Regions from separate parts of the Micromonospora sp. NPDC049801 genome, predicted to be linked through region 1. Evidence: predicted binding sites of a transcription regulator. Region 1 holds the regulator's gene; the other holds the start of a gene.

Region 1 (7,649 bases):
CCCCCTCGCGGCCCTCGTCGGAGAGGAAGTAGCCGGTCGAGAGCGCGGCGAGACGGGCCAGGTCACCGCGCAGCTCGGCGGTGCCCGGCCGGCGCAGCAGATCCTTCGCGCCGGCCAGCGCGCCGGGCGCGCCGCGGACCAGGGAGTCGCAGTAGCCCCGCACCACGTCGTCCAGCTCCTGGGCCGGCACCGAGGCCGTCACCAGGCCGACCTCGACGGCACGCCGCCCGTCGAAGGTGTTCCCGGTCAGGTACAGCTCGGCGGCGGCGCGCGGGTGCAGCCGGGGCAGCACGGTCGCCGAGATCACCGCCGGGATCACCCCGATGCGGACCTCGGTGAACGCGAACGTCGCCTCGTCGGCGCAGACCGCGAGATCGGCGGCGGCGATGAGGCCGAGTCCGCCGGCCCGCGCGGGCCCGGCGACCCGGGCCAGGATCGGCTTCGGGCACTCCCAGAGCGCCGCCAGCACGTCGCCCAGCATGCCGGCGGGCACGGTTCCGCTGGCGTACGCCGCGGCGGTCTCCTTCAGGTCCGCGCCGGAGCAGAAGACCGGCCCGGTGTGGTCGAGCACGATCACCCGGACTGCGTCGTCGGCCACCGCGTCCGTCAGCCCCGCCAGCAACTGGGTCATCAGGGCGGTGGAGAGCGCGTTGCGGTTGTGCGGGCTGTCCAGGGTGAGGGTGGTCACCCCACGGGCCGTGGCGACCCGCACGAGCACGTCGGGAGAGGTCATGCCGGGCACACTAGTGGCCATGCCCGGCGTCCTTCCAGATGGTGAGACCGTCCCCGGCGACGGATCGTTGCCCGCCACCGCCACCACGGCGGTCGGCGCGCGCGGCTTCGGCGTGTACGTCCACGTCCCGTTCTGCGCCAGTCGCTGCGGCTACTGCGACTTCAACACGTACACGGCCGCCGAGCTGGGTGGGGGCGCGAGCCGCGAGGCGTACGCCGACACCGTGCTGGCCGAGCTGGCGCTCGCCGCCCGGGTGCTCGGCGACAACCCGCCACCCCGCGTCGACACCGTCTTCGTCGGTGGCGGCACGCCCACCCTGCTCCCCGCCGACGACCTGGCCCGCATCCTCGAGGGCATCGACCGCACCTGGGGGCTCGCCGCCGACGCCGAGGTGACCACCGAGGCGAATCCGGAGTCGGTCACACCGGAGTCGCTGAAGCTGCTGCGCACGGCCGGCTACACCCGGATCTCGCTGGGCATGCAGTCCGCGTCGCCCGGTGTGCTGGCGATCCTGGACCGTAAACACAGCGCCGGCCGGGCCACCGCCGCCGCCCGCGAGGCGCGCGAGGCCGGGTTCGACCACGTCAACCTGGACCTGATCTACGGCACGCCGGGGGAACGGGCCGAGGACTTCGCCGGCACGCTGGAGCAGGTCGTCGACGCCGGGGTCGACCACGTCAGCGCGTACGCCCTCATCGTGGAGGACGGCACCCGGCTCGCCGCGCGGATGAAGCGCGGCGAGGTGCCGTACCCCAGTGACGACGTGGCGGCGGACCGCTACCTGGCCGCGGAGGCCGCCCTCGACGCGGCCGGCCTCTCCTGGTACGAGGTGTCCAACTGGGCGCGCGCCGACGAGGCCCGGTGCCGGCACAACCTGCTCTACTGGACCGGCGCCGACTGGTGGGGCCTGGGCCCGGGCGCGCACAGCCACGTCGGCGGGGTGCGCTGGTGGAACGTGAAGCACCCCACCACGTACGCCCAGCGGCTGGCGGCCGGCGCGTCACCCGGCCTGGCCCGCGAGGTGCTGACCACGGACGAGGCGCACATGGAGGACGTGATGCTCCGGCTGCGGCTCGCCAGCGGACTGCCGCTGGGGGTGCTCGACGACGCCGGCCGGGCCGGTGCCGCGCGGGCCCTCGCCGACGGTCTGCTGGACGCCGAGAGGTACGCCGCCGGACGGGCGGTCCTCACCCTGCGCGGCCGGCTGCTCGCCGACGCGGTCGTGCGGGACCTGCTGCCCTGAGCCGGACGCCCGCCCGGCCGGCGGCGGTGTGCCGGACCGGCCGGGGGAGCGGCCGGCCCGGATCACTTGATGAGGTTGGCGGAGAGCGGGTAGCGGTAGAGCTGCCCCTCGTTGGCCTTGATGCCGGCGAGGATGCCGCACACGGCTCCGAGCACGACGGCCGCCACGACGCCGATGAAGCCGATGAAGATGCAGGACAGCACCCAGCCGACCAGGCCGACGATCGACCAGACGAGCTGGAAGTTGAGCGCCGACACGGCGTGCGCCCGGACGGTCGGGGACTGGCTGCCCCGGGCCAGCAACGCCACCAGCGGGGCGATCCAGCCGAGCACGCCCGCGCTGATGATCATCCCGGCCGCGCCGCCGAAGTGGGCGACGAGCGCCCAGGTCTTGTCCTCGTTGTTGGCGTAACCGCCGCCGGGGCCGCCGTACGCGCCGCCGGTCGGATACCCGCCAGTCGTGCCACCCGGCGGGGGGTAACCCCCTGGTGGGGGGTAGCCGCCCGGCGGAGGGTAGCCGCCCGACGGCGGTTGGTCACCGGTGGGCGGCGGATAGCCACCGGCTGGGGGATAGCCGCCCGGGCCGGGCGCCCCGGACAGTGGTGCGGTGGGCGGCTCGGCCGACGAGGACGAGCCGGGGAGATTCGGCTCCGGCGGGTAGTTGCCGGGGTCTCCCGCGCCGGGAGGGCGAGGTGGTTCAGTCATGGTTGTCACGGTAGGTGCCGTGAGCAACGCCGCACCAGAGCGACATCGCCCTGTCGTCCGGGCCGATCGGCCCGCGGGATGTCACGGGCCGTCGTTGATCATCGCGTCGGCGGGCACGCCGACGTAGACTGGCACTCGTTACAGTCGAGTGCCAGGACGGTCCGTCGGCCCGGGTGGGCCGGCGGCCGACGTGCGACAGGAGGTGCGGAGGATGGGTCTGGACGACCGGAAGCTCGCCGTGCTCCGCGCCATCGTCGAGGACTACGTCTCGACCCAGGAGCCGGTCGGCAGCAAGGCGCTGGTCGAGCGGCACCAGCTCGGGGTCTCCCCGGCGACGGTCCGCAACGACATGGCCGTGCTGGAGGAGGAGGGCTACATCCGGCAGCCGCACACCAGCGCCGGCCGGGTGCCCACCGACCGTGGCTACCGGCTCTTCGTCGACCGGCTGTCCCGGGTCAAGCCGCTCAGTCCGGCCGAACGCCGGGCCATCGAGCGCTTCCTCGTCGGGGCCGTCGACCTCGACGACGTGGTCCACCGCACCGTACGGCTGCTCGCCCAGTTGACCCGGCAGGTGGCCGTGGTGCAGTACCCGAGCCTCGCCCGCTCCTCGGTCCGCCACCTGGAGCTGGTGCCGATCTCCACCACCCGGCTGATGCTCGTGATGATCGCGGACACCGGCCGGGTGGAGCAGCGGCTGGTGGAGCTGCCCGGACCGGTGCCCGCCGATGACGTCACCGACCTGCGTCGCCTGGTCAACGAGAAACTCGCCGGTGAGCGCATGTCGGACACCCCACCGCTGGTGCAGGCGCTGGTGGAAGAGGCGCCGGTGCAGCTGCGCCCGGCCATGACCACGCTCTCCACCGTCCTGCTGGAGACGCTCGTCGAGCGGCACGAGGAACGCATCGCCCTGGCCGGCACCGCCAACCTGACCCGGGGTGGTCTGCTCGACTTCCAGGGTTCGCTGCGGCCCATCCTGGAGGCGTTGGAGGAGGAGGTCGTGCTCCTCAAGCTCATCGGCGAGACCGAGCCCAGCACGACCCGGGTGCTGATCGGCGACGAGAACGAGTTCGACAACCTGCGTGCCGCCTCGGTGGTCAGCACCGGGTACGGCCCGGGGGCCACCATCGTGGGCGGCCTGGGAGTGCTGGGGCCGACCCGGATGGACTACCCCGGCAATATCGCCATGGTGCGCGCCGTGGCACGCTACGTGGGCGAGCTGCTGGCCCAGAACTGACCAGTCAGGGCCGACGGCCGGCTGCGGCCGCCGGTCGGCGCAACGCGAGACGAACATGAGGACACGGAACGCAGTGGCCAGGGACTACTACGGCATCCTCGGTGTCAGCCGGGAAGCCTCCGATGACGAGATCAAGCGCGCCTACCGCAAGCTGGCACGCCAGTTCCACCCGGACGTCAATCCGGACCCGGAGGCCCAGGAGAAGTTCAAGGACATCAACGCCGCGTACGAGGTCCTCTCGGACGACCGGAAGCGGCAGATCGTCGACCTGGGTGGCGACCCGCTCGCCCCCGGCGGCGGGGGCGCGGGCGGCCCGGGTGGTCCGGGGGGAGCCGGCCCGTTCGTCGGTTTCCAGGACATCATGGACGCGTTCTTCGGTGGCGCCGCGGGCGGCGCCGGCCGCGGGCCGCGTCCACGGACCCGTCCGGGCGCGGACGCGATCCTGCGCCTCGAACTGGACCTGCACGAGACGGCGTTCGGCGTGGAGGCCCCGATCACCGTGGACACCGCCGTGCTCTGCACCACCTGCTCGGGCGCCGGCACCGCGGCCGGTACCCACCTGGCCACCTGCGAGGCGTGCGCCGGCCGGGGCGAGGTGCAGTCCGTGCAGCGCACCTTCCTCGGCCAGGTGGTCTCGGCCCGGCCGTGCACCGTCTGCCAGGGCTACGGCACCACCATCCCGCACCCCTGCCCGACCTGCGCCGGCGACGGCCGGGTACGCACCCGCCGATCGCTCACCGTCAAGATCCCGGCCGGCGTCGAGGACGGCATGCGGATCCGGCTGGCCCAGCAGGGTGAGGTGGGCCCGGGCGGTGGCACCGCCGGCGACCTCTACGTGGAGATCCACGAGCGTCCGCACGACGTCTACTCCCGCAAGGGTGACGACCTGCACTGCCGCGTCACCGTGCCGATGACCGCCGCCGCGCTGGGCACCCGGCTCACCATCAAGACGCTGGACAGCGAGGAGACCGTCGACGTCAAGGCCGGCACCCAGCCGGCCAGCACGCTGCGACTGCGCGCCCGGGGCGTACCGCACCTGCGCGGCACCGGCCGGGGCGACCTCTACGTGCACCTGGACGTCCGGACGCCCACCAAGCTCGACCCCGACCAGGAGAAGATGCTGCGCGACTTCGCCAAGACCCGGGGCGAGGAGGTCGCCGAGCTGACCAAGCAGGGCGGCTTCTTCTCCCGGATGCGCGACGCGTTCAACGGGCACGCCTGAGGTGTCGGCGCCGCTGTTCCTGGTGGAGGCGCTGCCCACCGGTGACGCGCTGACCCTGGACGGCCCGGAGGGGCACCACGCCGCAACCGTGCAGCGGCTGCGCGTCGGCGAGGAGCTGCTGCTCGCCGACGGTCGGGGCGGCACGGCCGCCGCCGTGGTCACCACCGTCGGCCGGGGCAGCCTGGAGGTCGCGGTCACCTCCCGGGGGTACGCGGACGCGCCCGTACCCCGGATCGTCACCGTGCAGGGCATCGCCAAGGGTGACCGGGGCGAGCTGGCCGTGCAGGCGATGACCGAGGTCGGGGTGGACGAGATCGTGCCCTGGGCGGCGTCGCGCTCGGTGGCCCAGTGGCGCGGCGACCGGGGCGTACGCGCACGCGAGAAATGGGTGGCCACCGCCCGCGAGGCGGCGAAACAGGCCCGCCGGCCCTGGCTGCCCGTCGTGGCCGGCGCGCCGGACGAGTCCACCGCCACGGTCGCCCGCCGGATCGCCGGCGCCGCCGCCGGGTTCGTCCTGCACGAGGAAGCCGACGAGCCGCTGACCGGCGTCGACCTGCCGTCGGCCGGGGAGATCGTCCTGGTGGTCGGCCCCGAGGGCGGCATCGACCGGGCCGAACTGACGGCCTTCCGTGAGGCCGGTGGCCGGCCGGTACGCCTCGGGCCGGAGGTGCTGCGTACCTCCACGGCCGGCGTGGCCGCGCTCAGCGTGCTCGCCACCCGCCTCGGCCGCTGGTAGTCGCCCACCCCCGACTCGCCGCCACCCTGCCGCCGCTGGCTTCGGCCGCCACCCTGCCGCCGCTGGCTTCGGCCGCCAGCCTGGGCCCGCGTTCGCTTCGGCCGCTGGTGCCTGCGGCTCGCGGGCCGGTGATGCGGGCGGATCGGAGCCGCTCACTCCTGTGAGCGTGATGCCTGTCAGTCATCAAGATGACTGACAGGCATCACGCTCACAGTGGTGTCGGCCGTCCGCCCGCAGGAGGCGCAGCGCACCGCCGGTCGGTCGGCGAACGCCGCGCCGAGCGTGAATCGCGAGGTCAGCTGCGTAGGTACGAAGCGCCGTTGAGGTCGACGATCGTGCCGGAGGCCCACTCGGCCTCGGGCGAGGCCAGCCAGTGCACCGCTGCCGCGATCTCCTCCGGCCGGGCCACCCGGTCGAACGGGCTCTGCGCCCGGATCGCCGCGCCCCGCTCGCCGCGCAGGTGCTCGGTCGTCATGTCGGTCGCCACGAAACCCGGCGCCACCGTGGCGACCGTGATGCCGTACGGCGCGAGCGCCACGGCGAGGGACTGACCGAGCGCGTTCAGCCCCGCCTTGCTGGCGCCGTACGCCGGCTGCTCCGGCTCGCCCCGGAACGCGCCCCGGGAGGACACGTTGACGATCCGGCCACCCCGCTGGCGCAGGTGCTGGGCGGCGCACCAGATCACGTTCCCCGCACCGGTCAGGTTGGTCTCCAGCACCTGCCGCCAGCGCGCCTGCCACTCCTCGTACGAGGTGCCGAAGACCGGGTGCGGGACGTCCCGGTCGCCGTACGTGCCGGCGTTGTTGACCAGCACTTCCAGGCCACCGAGCTGATCGGCGGCCCGGTCGACCATGGTGCGGACCGCGGCCGGGTCGGTGAGGTCGGCGCGGACCACCACGTGCCCCGACCCGGGCAGCCCGGCGCGAAGTTCCTCGGCCGCCTCGGCGGAGTCGCGGTGGTGGATAGCCACCCGGTCCCCACTGGCGGCGAACGCCTCCACCACCGCCCGGCCGATGCCGCGCGAGGACCCCGTCACCAGAACCGCCCGATCCGTCATGCCGGCCATCCTGCCTGAGCACCCCCAGTTGTAAGGAAGGGCCCCTTCCTATACCTCAGGCGTTAGCAAGGTGCCCTTCCTTACACTGCCCCGATGGGATCCGACTGCCTGTTCTGCCGCATCGTCGCCGGGGAGATCCCGGCCACCGTCGTCCGCGAGACCGACACCACGCTCGCCTTCCGCGACATTGGCCCGAAGGCCCCCGTGCACGTCCTGGTCATTCCGAAGGAGCACTACGCCGACGTCGCCACCCTCGCCGAGGGTGACCCGGCGCTGGCCGGGGCGGTGCTGGCCACGGCTGCCGCGGTCGCCGAGGACGAGGGGCTGCTCGGCGACGGGTTCCGGCTGATGTTCAACACCGGGGCGTACGGCGGGCAGGAGGTGTTCCACGTGCATGCCCACCTGCTCGGCGGCGCGCCACTGGGCCCGATGCTCGCCCGAGACCTGACCTGACGGCCGGCCCGACGCTCTGCCAGGATCGGCGCATGGCCAACGTCTGGTCCGGTGTGACGATTGATTGCCTCGACCCCGAGCGGGTAGCCCGATTCTGGAGCGGTCTGCTCGGTCGCGAGCCCGGTCCGTCGCAGCAGGGTTGGGTCTACCTCGGTGAACGTGGTGAACCTCAGCCACGGTTGGTGTTCCAGCCGGTGTCGGAAGCCAGGACCGGCAAGGTACGGATTCACCTCGACATCTCCGTTGACCGGATCGACGAGGCCATGG
Region 2 (7,649 bases), on a different contig from region 1:
ACCGCCGCGTAGCCGACGACGGCGACGGCGGTCAGCGCCCAGCCCAGCGCGGGGGCGAGGTTGCGGTTGGCGATGGCGACCAGCACCTCGTCGCGGACGGAGATGTTGGTGCCCTCCTGCACGAGCAGCAACACGACGCCCTGGAAGGCGAGGAAGCCGGCGAGAGTGACCACGAAGGACGGAATGCCGATCTTCGCGACGAGCATGCCGAGCGTGGTGCCGATGATGACACCGGTGGCGATCGCGGCGAGGACGGCGACCCACCAGGGGTAGCCGAGCACGGTGACCACGTTTGCCAGTACCGCCGCGCAGACACCGCTGGCGAAGCCGGCGGAGAGGTCGATCTCGCCGAGCAGCAGCACGAAGACCAGGCCCATCGCGATCAGCGTGACCGCCGCGCCCTGGGTGAAGAGGTTGGCGAAGTTGCCGGCCGACAGGAACGACGACGGCCGCATGACCGCGAAGACGGTGCAGAGCACGATCAGGCCGAGCACGGCTGGTAGCGCGCCGACGTCGCCACCGCGTACCCGGCTCACGTAGTTGCGGACGTGGCTCCCGACGGTCGGCGGCGGTGTGACGGCCGCCGGGCCGTCCTTGCGCACGGCGGTGGTGGTCATCGGACGCCTCCTGAGATCGAGTCGGCCGGCTGCGGGCCGTCGCCGTTGCCGCCCGGGTCGGTGGCGAGGCCGAGGCCGCCCGAGCGCCCGGCGGTGATCAACTCAACCACCTGGGCGTGAGTGATGTCGGTGGTCTTTACCTGGGCGACCATCTGGCCGAGGTACAGCGCGGCGATCCGGTCGGAGACGGCGAAGACGTCGTTCATGTTGTGCGAGATGAGCACCACGGCCAGGCCGTTGTCGGCGAGGCGGCGGACGAGTTCGAGGACCTGGGCGGTCTGTGCCACGCCCAGGGCTGCGGTCGGCTCGTCCAGGATGACGAGCTTGCTGTTCCAGAGCACCGCCTTGGCGATGGCCACGGTCTGGCGCTGACCGCCGGAGAGGCTGGAGACGTGCTGGCGAAGCGAGGTGACGGTGCGGATGGAGAGCCCCGCCAGGGTCTCGGCGGCGAGCTGTTCCATGGTCGGCTCGTCCAGGACGATGCCGCTGTGCTTCTCCCGGCCGAGGAACATGTTCTGCACGATGTCCAGGTTGTCGCAGAGCGCGAGGTCCTGGTAGACGACCTCGATGCCGAGCGTTGCGGCGTCGCGGGGACTGCCGATGTGCACCTGTTCGCCGTTGAACAGGACCTCACCGGCGTCGGTGGGGTAGATGCCGCTGATGCACTTCACCAGGGTCGACTTGCCGGCGCCGTTGTCGCCGACAAGTGCGGTCACTTCGCCCGGGTGGACGCTCAGGGCGACGTCGCGGAGCACCTGGACGGGACCGAAGCTCTTGTCGATCCCGCGGAGTTCCAGCAGGGGAGTCGCGGACACGGGGTCTCCTTCTTAAGGGAGGGTCGGGGCCCGTCCGGCGGGCGCCGCCCGGCACGGGAGGGTGCTCCCGTGCCGGGCGGCGATGGTCGTCCCGGCGGGTACTGCGGCGTCGGTCAGCTGATGCCGGCTTCGGCGCAGAACTTGGCGTACGCCGCGGTGCAGACCTGCTCCTTGGTCGCGTAGCCGTCGGCGATGACGTCCTTGACGTTGTCCTTGTAGATGGCCTTCGGGGTGAGCAGCACCGAGGGGACGTCGCGGTCACCGTCCTTCACCGACTGGCCGGTGTCCTTCTTCTCGCCCTTGGCCAGCGCGATGGCCAGGTCCGCGGCGGCCTTGGCCTCTTCCCGGACTGCCTTGTAGACGGTCATGCACTGGTCACCGGCGAGGATGTTCTGCAGGCCCTCCACGCTGGCGTCCTGCCCGGTCACCGGCACCTTGCCGTTGATCTTGTTCTTCTTCAGGATCGAGATGGCGGCGTTGCCGAGAGTGTCGTTGGCGGCCAGCACGCCGTCGATCTTGCCCTTGGTCGCGGTGAGCTGCTGCTCGAAGATGGTCGCGGCGGTAGGGCCGTCCCAGCCCGGCACGGCGTCGTCCGGGCCCTTGGTGTATTCCTTGGAGTCGAACTTCGGCTTGAGCACCGAGTCGTAGCCGGCCTTGAACAGGGTGGCGTTGTTGTCGGTGGGCGAGCCGTTCAGGTACGACACGACAGGGTTCTTGGCGCCCTTCTCGGTCAGGCACTTCGACAGGCCCTCGCCCTGGAGCTTGCCGACGACCTCGTTGTCGAAGCTGACGTAGTACTGGGCCGAGCCGCCCAGGGTGAGCCGGTCGTAGTCGATGGTGGCGACGCCCTGCGACTTGGCCTTGTCGAGCACGGCCTTGCCGGTGCCGGAGTCCAGGTTGACGATCATCAGGGCGGTGACGCCGCCGGTGATCATCTGGTCGGCGATCGTCTGGAAGGCGGCCTTGTCGTTCTGGGCGTTCTGGATGTCGGACTGGACGCCGGCGGCCTTGAACGCCTCCTCCAGGAAGCGACGGTCCGCCGTCTCCCAGCGGGGGGAGGACTTGCTGTCCGGAAGGATCACGCCGATCTTGGGAGTCTTCTTGGAGTCGGCCGAGCCGTTGCCGGAGTCGTCGCCGCAGGCGGTCAAACCGCCGGTCGCGAGCAGGCCCACGGCGGCGATGGTGAGGATCCCCTTACGCATGTGCAGGGTCCTTTCGGAGGTGGGGGAGGTGTTGTTTTGTTGTGTCCGGCAACGTATTCCGCGTCACACTGGCACCACAAGACCACGCAGGTCCCAAGTTTGTTGGAAGCGATAACAATTCAGCAACGCGACTGTTACTCGCCGAACATCCCCCGAAAAGGGCGATGTAACGACAGGTCAGCGCGCCTGCAACGGCGCGCTGTGGGCCCCGGTGAGCGCCACCAGGTCCACCGCCGCCAGTTCGAGTTGCAGCCCGCGCCGACCAGCGGAGACGTAGATCGTCGGCAGGTTCAGCGCGGAGTCGTCGAGCACGGTGGGCAGTCGTCGACGCTGCCCGAGTGGGCTGATCCCGCCTCGCACGTAGCCGGTGGCCCGCTCGGCGACCGTCCGCTCGGCGAGCGCCGCCCGCTTGCCGCCGACCGCCGCCGCGAGCGCCTTGAGGTCCAGCTCACCGGTCACCGGTACGACCGCCACGGTGAGGACGCCGTCCACCTCGGTCACCAGCGACTTGAACACCCGCTCCGGCGCCACGCCGAGGGCCGCCGCCACCAGGGCGCCGTAGTTCGGAGCGTCGGGTGCCACCCGGTACGGGTGGGTGCGGTGCGCGATCCCGCGCTTGGCCAGTAGTGCCGTTGCCGGAGTGCCCTGTCCCGCCACGCCCCGAACCTAATCCACCGGCCGGCCGATCAGCACGGTCGGCGCTCCGGCGACCCGGGTCAGCACCAGGCTCGCCGCCTGGTCGCCGGCCAGGCGCAGGTCCCGCCGCAACTGCTCCGGCGTCAGCGCCGAACCCCGCTTGAGGATCTCCACCCGACCCACCCGACGCTCGCGCAGCAATGCCCGCAGGCGCTTGAGCGAGAACGGCAGCACGTCGGTGATCTCCAGACAGCGCGCGTACGGGGTGCGGGTCGGCTGGTCGGCGTAGAGGTACGCGATGCTCGGGTCGGCAAGGGTGGCGTCCAGCTCCGCGGCCAGCTCGGCGACGAGGTGCGCCCGGACCACCGCCGGGTCCGGGTCGTACAGGTAGCGGCGCGGGGGTCCGACCGGCGCCTCCGTGTCGCCCGAGCCGGTGAGCTGGTGGATCTCCCTCCGGTACACGCTGGCGCGGCGGGGCACCTCGGCCAGTTCGCCGCACCAGAGCGCCGCCTCGACCAGGTCGCCGTCCACGCCGACCCACTCCGCCTCCGCGCCGGCCGGGATGAGCGCGTGATCCAGGCCCGGCGCCACCTTCACCACCGTGCGGGGCACCCGCTCGGCGAGGCCGGTGACGAAGTCCCAGGGCGGCGAGTAGGCGCGCGGGTCGAAGATCCGTCGGCCGGTGCCGGTGGCCCGTCGGGCCGGGTCGCAGAAGACGCCGTCCACCCGCGACACGTCGAACGCGGTCGCGTCGCCGCACTCGACCGTGAACAGGTCGGCCAGCCCGGCGGCGGCGGCGTTGGCGGCGGCCATCGCCGCGGTCACCGGGTCGGCCTCGACCCCGTACACCCGGATGCCGGCACGGGCGGCGGCCAGCGCGTCCGCGCCGAGGCCGCACCCGAGATCGGCCAGGGTGCGCACGCCGGCCGCGCGCAGCCGGGCGGCCCGCCGGTCGGCGACCACCCGGCGGGTGGCCTGTTCCAGGCCGGGGCGGGTGAGGAACATCCCGGCGGCGGCCGGGCCGAACTTGCCCACCGCCCGGTGGCGCAGCTCGGCCTGGGTGAGGGCCGCCGCCGCCAGCGTCGGCGGCACCCCGGCCGCGCGGAGCGCCGACGCCGCGGCCAGTGGATCGCCGCCGGCCAGCTCGGCCGCCGCCGTGAGGGCGGCCGACCCCTCGGGGGTACGCAGTGCCGCCAACTGATCGAGATCCACCTGCCCATTCTCCCGACCGAGGGGAAAATACCGCTGGCGGGGCGCGACGCGCTGGCACTCTCCTTGACGGAGTGCTAGCCACGGAATAACCTGCGATTAGCACTCTCACCCTGAGGGTGCCAGCTTCCGGGTCTCGCGACCCGGGTGCGCACGCCAGGCGGACCGGCACCCGCGACGACGGCCCCGCCCGGTGGCATGAGGCAGATTGACGCTGGTCAGCCCCGCTGGCCGGCAACGAAACCAGTACCCCAGGAGGGTATGCCCGTGACTACCGCGACCAAGGTTGCGATCAAGCCGCTCGAGGACCGCATCGTGGTCCAGGCGAACGAGGCTGAGACCACCACGGCGTCGGGCATCGTGATCCCCGACACCGCCAAGGAGAAGCCGCAGGAGGGCACCGTCCTCGCTGTCGGTCCGGGGCGCGTCGACGACAACGGCAACCGGGTTCCGGTTGACGTGCAGGTCGGCGACACCGTCCTCTACTCGAAGTACGGCGGCACCGAGGTCAAGTACGCCGGCGAGGAGTACCTGGTGCTCTCCGCCCGCGACGTCCTCGCGGTCATCGAGAAGTAAGCAACCGATCAGTGTCGCTGCCCCGGTCCGGCTCGCCGGGCCGGGGCAGCGGCGCTTCGAAGGGACATTCATGGCGAAGATCCTCAGCTTCTCGGACGACGCCCGACACCTGCTGGAGCACGGTGTCAACGCCCTCGCTGACGCGGTCAAGGTCACCCTCGGCCCGCGCGGGCGCAACGTCGTCCTGGACAAGAAGTTCGGTGCGCCGACGATCACCAACGATGGCGTGACCATCGCGAAGGAGATCGAGCTCACCAACCCCTACGAGAACCTCGGCGCGCAGCTGGTCAAGGAGGTGGCGACCAAGACCAACGACGTCGCCGGCGACGGGACCACCACCGCGACCGTGCTGGCGCAGGCGATGGTCCGTGAGGGCCTGCGCAACGTGACCGCCGGGACCAACCCGGCCGGCCTCAAGCGGGGCATCGACGCGGCGGCCGCCAAGGTCTCCGAGGCGCTGCTCGGCAAGGCCGTCGAGGTCGCCGGCAAGGAGTCGATCGCGAACGTGGCGACGATCTCCGCGCAGGACGCCACCATCGGCGAGCTGATCGCCGAGGCGATGGAGCGGGTCGGCCGCGACGGTGTCATCACCGTCGAGGAGGGCTCGATGCTCACCACCGAGCTGGACGTGACCGAGGGTCTCCAGTTCGACAAGGGCTTCATCTCGCCGAACTTCGTCACCGACCTGGAGGGTCAGGAGTCCGTCCTCGAGGACGCGTACATCCTGGTCACCACCCAGAAGATCTCGGCGATCGAGGAGCTGCTGCCGCTGCTGGAGAAGGTCCTGCAGAACAGCAAGCCCCTGCTGATCATCGCCGAGGACGTGGACGGCCAGGCGCTCTCCACCCTGGTGGTCAACTCGCTGCGCAAGACCCTCAAGGTCTGCGCGGTCAAGGCCCCGGGCTTCGGCGACCGGCGCAAGGCCATGCTCCAGGACATCGCGATCTCCACGGGCGCCGAGCTGGTCGCCCCGGAGCTGGGCTACAAGCTCGACCAGGTCGGCCTGGAGGTGCTCGGCACCGCCCGGCGCGTCGTGGTCGACAAGGAGAACACCACGATCGTCGACGGCGGCGGCCAGAAGACCGAGGTCGACGACCGGGTGGCCCAGATCCGCAAGGAGATCGAGGCCTCCGACTCCGACTGGGACCGGGAGAAGCTGGCCGAGCGGCTGGCCAAGCTCTCCGGCGGCATCGCCGTGATCAAGGTGGGTGCGGCGACCGAGGTCGAGATGAAGGAGCGCAAGCACCGCATCGAGGACGCCATCGCGGCGACCAAGGCCGCGGTCGAGGAGGGCACCGTGCCCGGCGGCGGCGCCGCCCTGGTGCAGATCCTCCCCGTGCTCGACGACGACCTGGGCTTCACCGGCGAGGAGAAGGTCGGCGTCTCGATCGTGCGCAAGGCGCTGGTCGAGCCGCTGCGCTGGATCGCGCAGAACGCCGGCCACGACGGCTACGTCGTGACCCAGAAGGTCGCCGGCATGCAGTGGGGCAACGGCCTCGACGCGGCCACCGGCGAGTACGGCGACCTGGTCAAGTCCGGCATCATCGACCCGGTGAAGGTGACCCGCAACGCCGTCACCAACGCCGCGTCGATCGCCGGCCTGCTACTCACCACGGAGAGCCTCGTGGTGGAGAAGCCGGAGCAGCCCGAGCCGGCCGCCGCCGGTGGCGGGCACGGCCACGGCCACGGCCACCAGCACGGCCCGGGCTTCTGACCCGGTAGCGACACCCGTTCCGGGGCACACCGCCGTACGGCGGTGTGCCCCGGTTTCGTCCGGGCGAGCATTACCAAGCGATGACGTCGTTGGCGATCGGCCGAGATGATCGCGCACACTGGGCCGATGAGCACGACGTCGCGGCGGTACGCCGCGCTGGCCGGAGTCACCGCCGCCGCCGTCGCGATCGGCACCGCGGAGCCGGTGGCGGTGCTGACCGGCCCCCGGTCGGCGCCACTGGTCGCGGTCGGCGGGGTGGTCGTCGACGCCGTTCCCGAGCCGCTCAAGCAGTTCGCCATCGACGTCTTCGGCACCGCCGACAAGATCGCCCTGCTGACCGGAACGGCCCTGCTGCTGGGTGGGTTCGCGGCCCTGTTCGGAATGCTGGCGATCCGGCGGCTGGCCCTGGGCCTGGCCGGTATCGCGGCGTTCGGCGCCGTCGGTGTGGCCGCCGCGCTGACCCGCCCCGGCGCGGACGTCTTCGACGCGCTGCCGTCGCTGGTCGGCGGCGGGCTCGGCGCCCTGGTGCTCTGGCTGTTCATCGCCGGCCCGTTCGAGCTGGAACCCTGGCCGTGGGACCCACCCACGCCGGTGACGCCGGCCGCGCCGGTCGAGGGTGTCGACCCGGAGTCGCGCCGACGGTTCCTCACCGGCACCGGAGTGCTGCTCGGTACGGCGGCCGTGGCCGGTCTCGGCGGCCGTTGGCTGGCCGGGCGGCGGGGCGTCTCGGCCGCCCGGGACGCGATCCGGCTCCCCGCCCCGGCCGTCCCCGCGCCGGCCGGGCCCGCGGGAGCGGACCTGTCCCTGGCTCAGCTCGCGCCGTACGTCACCCCGAACTCCGGGTTCTACCGGATCGACACCGCCCTGGTGGTGCCGCAGG

Evidence for each region. The regulator HrcA, encoded in region 1, represses chaperone genes, less so after heat shock. The targets are predictions, from matches to a motif close to GGTTNGCACNCTCNNNNNGAGNGTGCNAACC.
Region 2: groES (co-chaperone GroES) is a predicted target of HrcA. The motif match lies at 4,577-4,607, and genes of this name have one in related genera.

The regions. Positions count from the first base shown of each region.
Region 1 covers NZ_JBFAMS010000020.1:13,172-20,820, forward strand. The annotation lists gene AB0I89_RS28925 (enoyl-CoA hydratase-related protein) at 1-733, opposite strand, end outside; gene hemW (radical SAM family heme chaperone HemW) at 753-1,976, shown strand; gene AB0I89_RS28935 (DUF4870 domain-containing protein) at 2,039-2,680, opposite strand; gene hrcA (heat-inducible transcriptional repressor HrcA) at 2,892-3,914, shown strand; gene dnaJ (molecular chaperone DnaJ) at 3,988-5,136, shown strand; gene AB0I89_RS28950 (16S rRNA (uracil(1498)-N(3))-methyltransferase) at 5,138-5,872, shown strand; gene AB0I89_RS28955 (SDR family oxidoreductase) at 6,168-6,929, opposite strand; gene AB0I89_RS28960 (histidine triad nucleotide-binding protein) at 7,023-7,382, shown strand; gene AB0I89_RS28965 (VOC family protein) at 7,415-7,649, shown strand, end outside.
Region 2 covers NZ_JBFAMS010000007.1:247,738-255,386, reverse strand. The annotation lists gene AB0I89_RS15710 (ABC transporter permease) at 1-617, opposite strand, end outside; gene AB0I89_RS15705 (ATP-binding cassette domain-containing protein) at 614-1,432, opposite strand; gene AB0I89_RS15700 (substrate-binding domain-containing protein) at 1,546-2,634, opposite strand; gene ybaK (Cys-tRNA(Pro) deacylase) at 2,812-3,291, opposite strand; gene AB0I89_RS15690 (methyltransferase domain-containing protein) at 3,301-4,482, opposite strand; gene groES (co-chaperone GroES) at 4,741-5,055, shown strand; gene groL (chaperonin GroEL) at 5,126-6,769, shown strand; gene AB0I89_RS15675 (molybdopterin-dependent oxidoreductase) at 6,896-7,649, shown strand, end outside.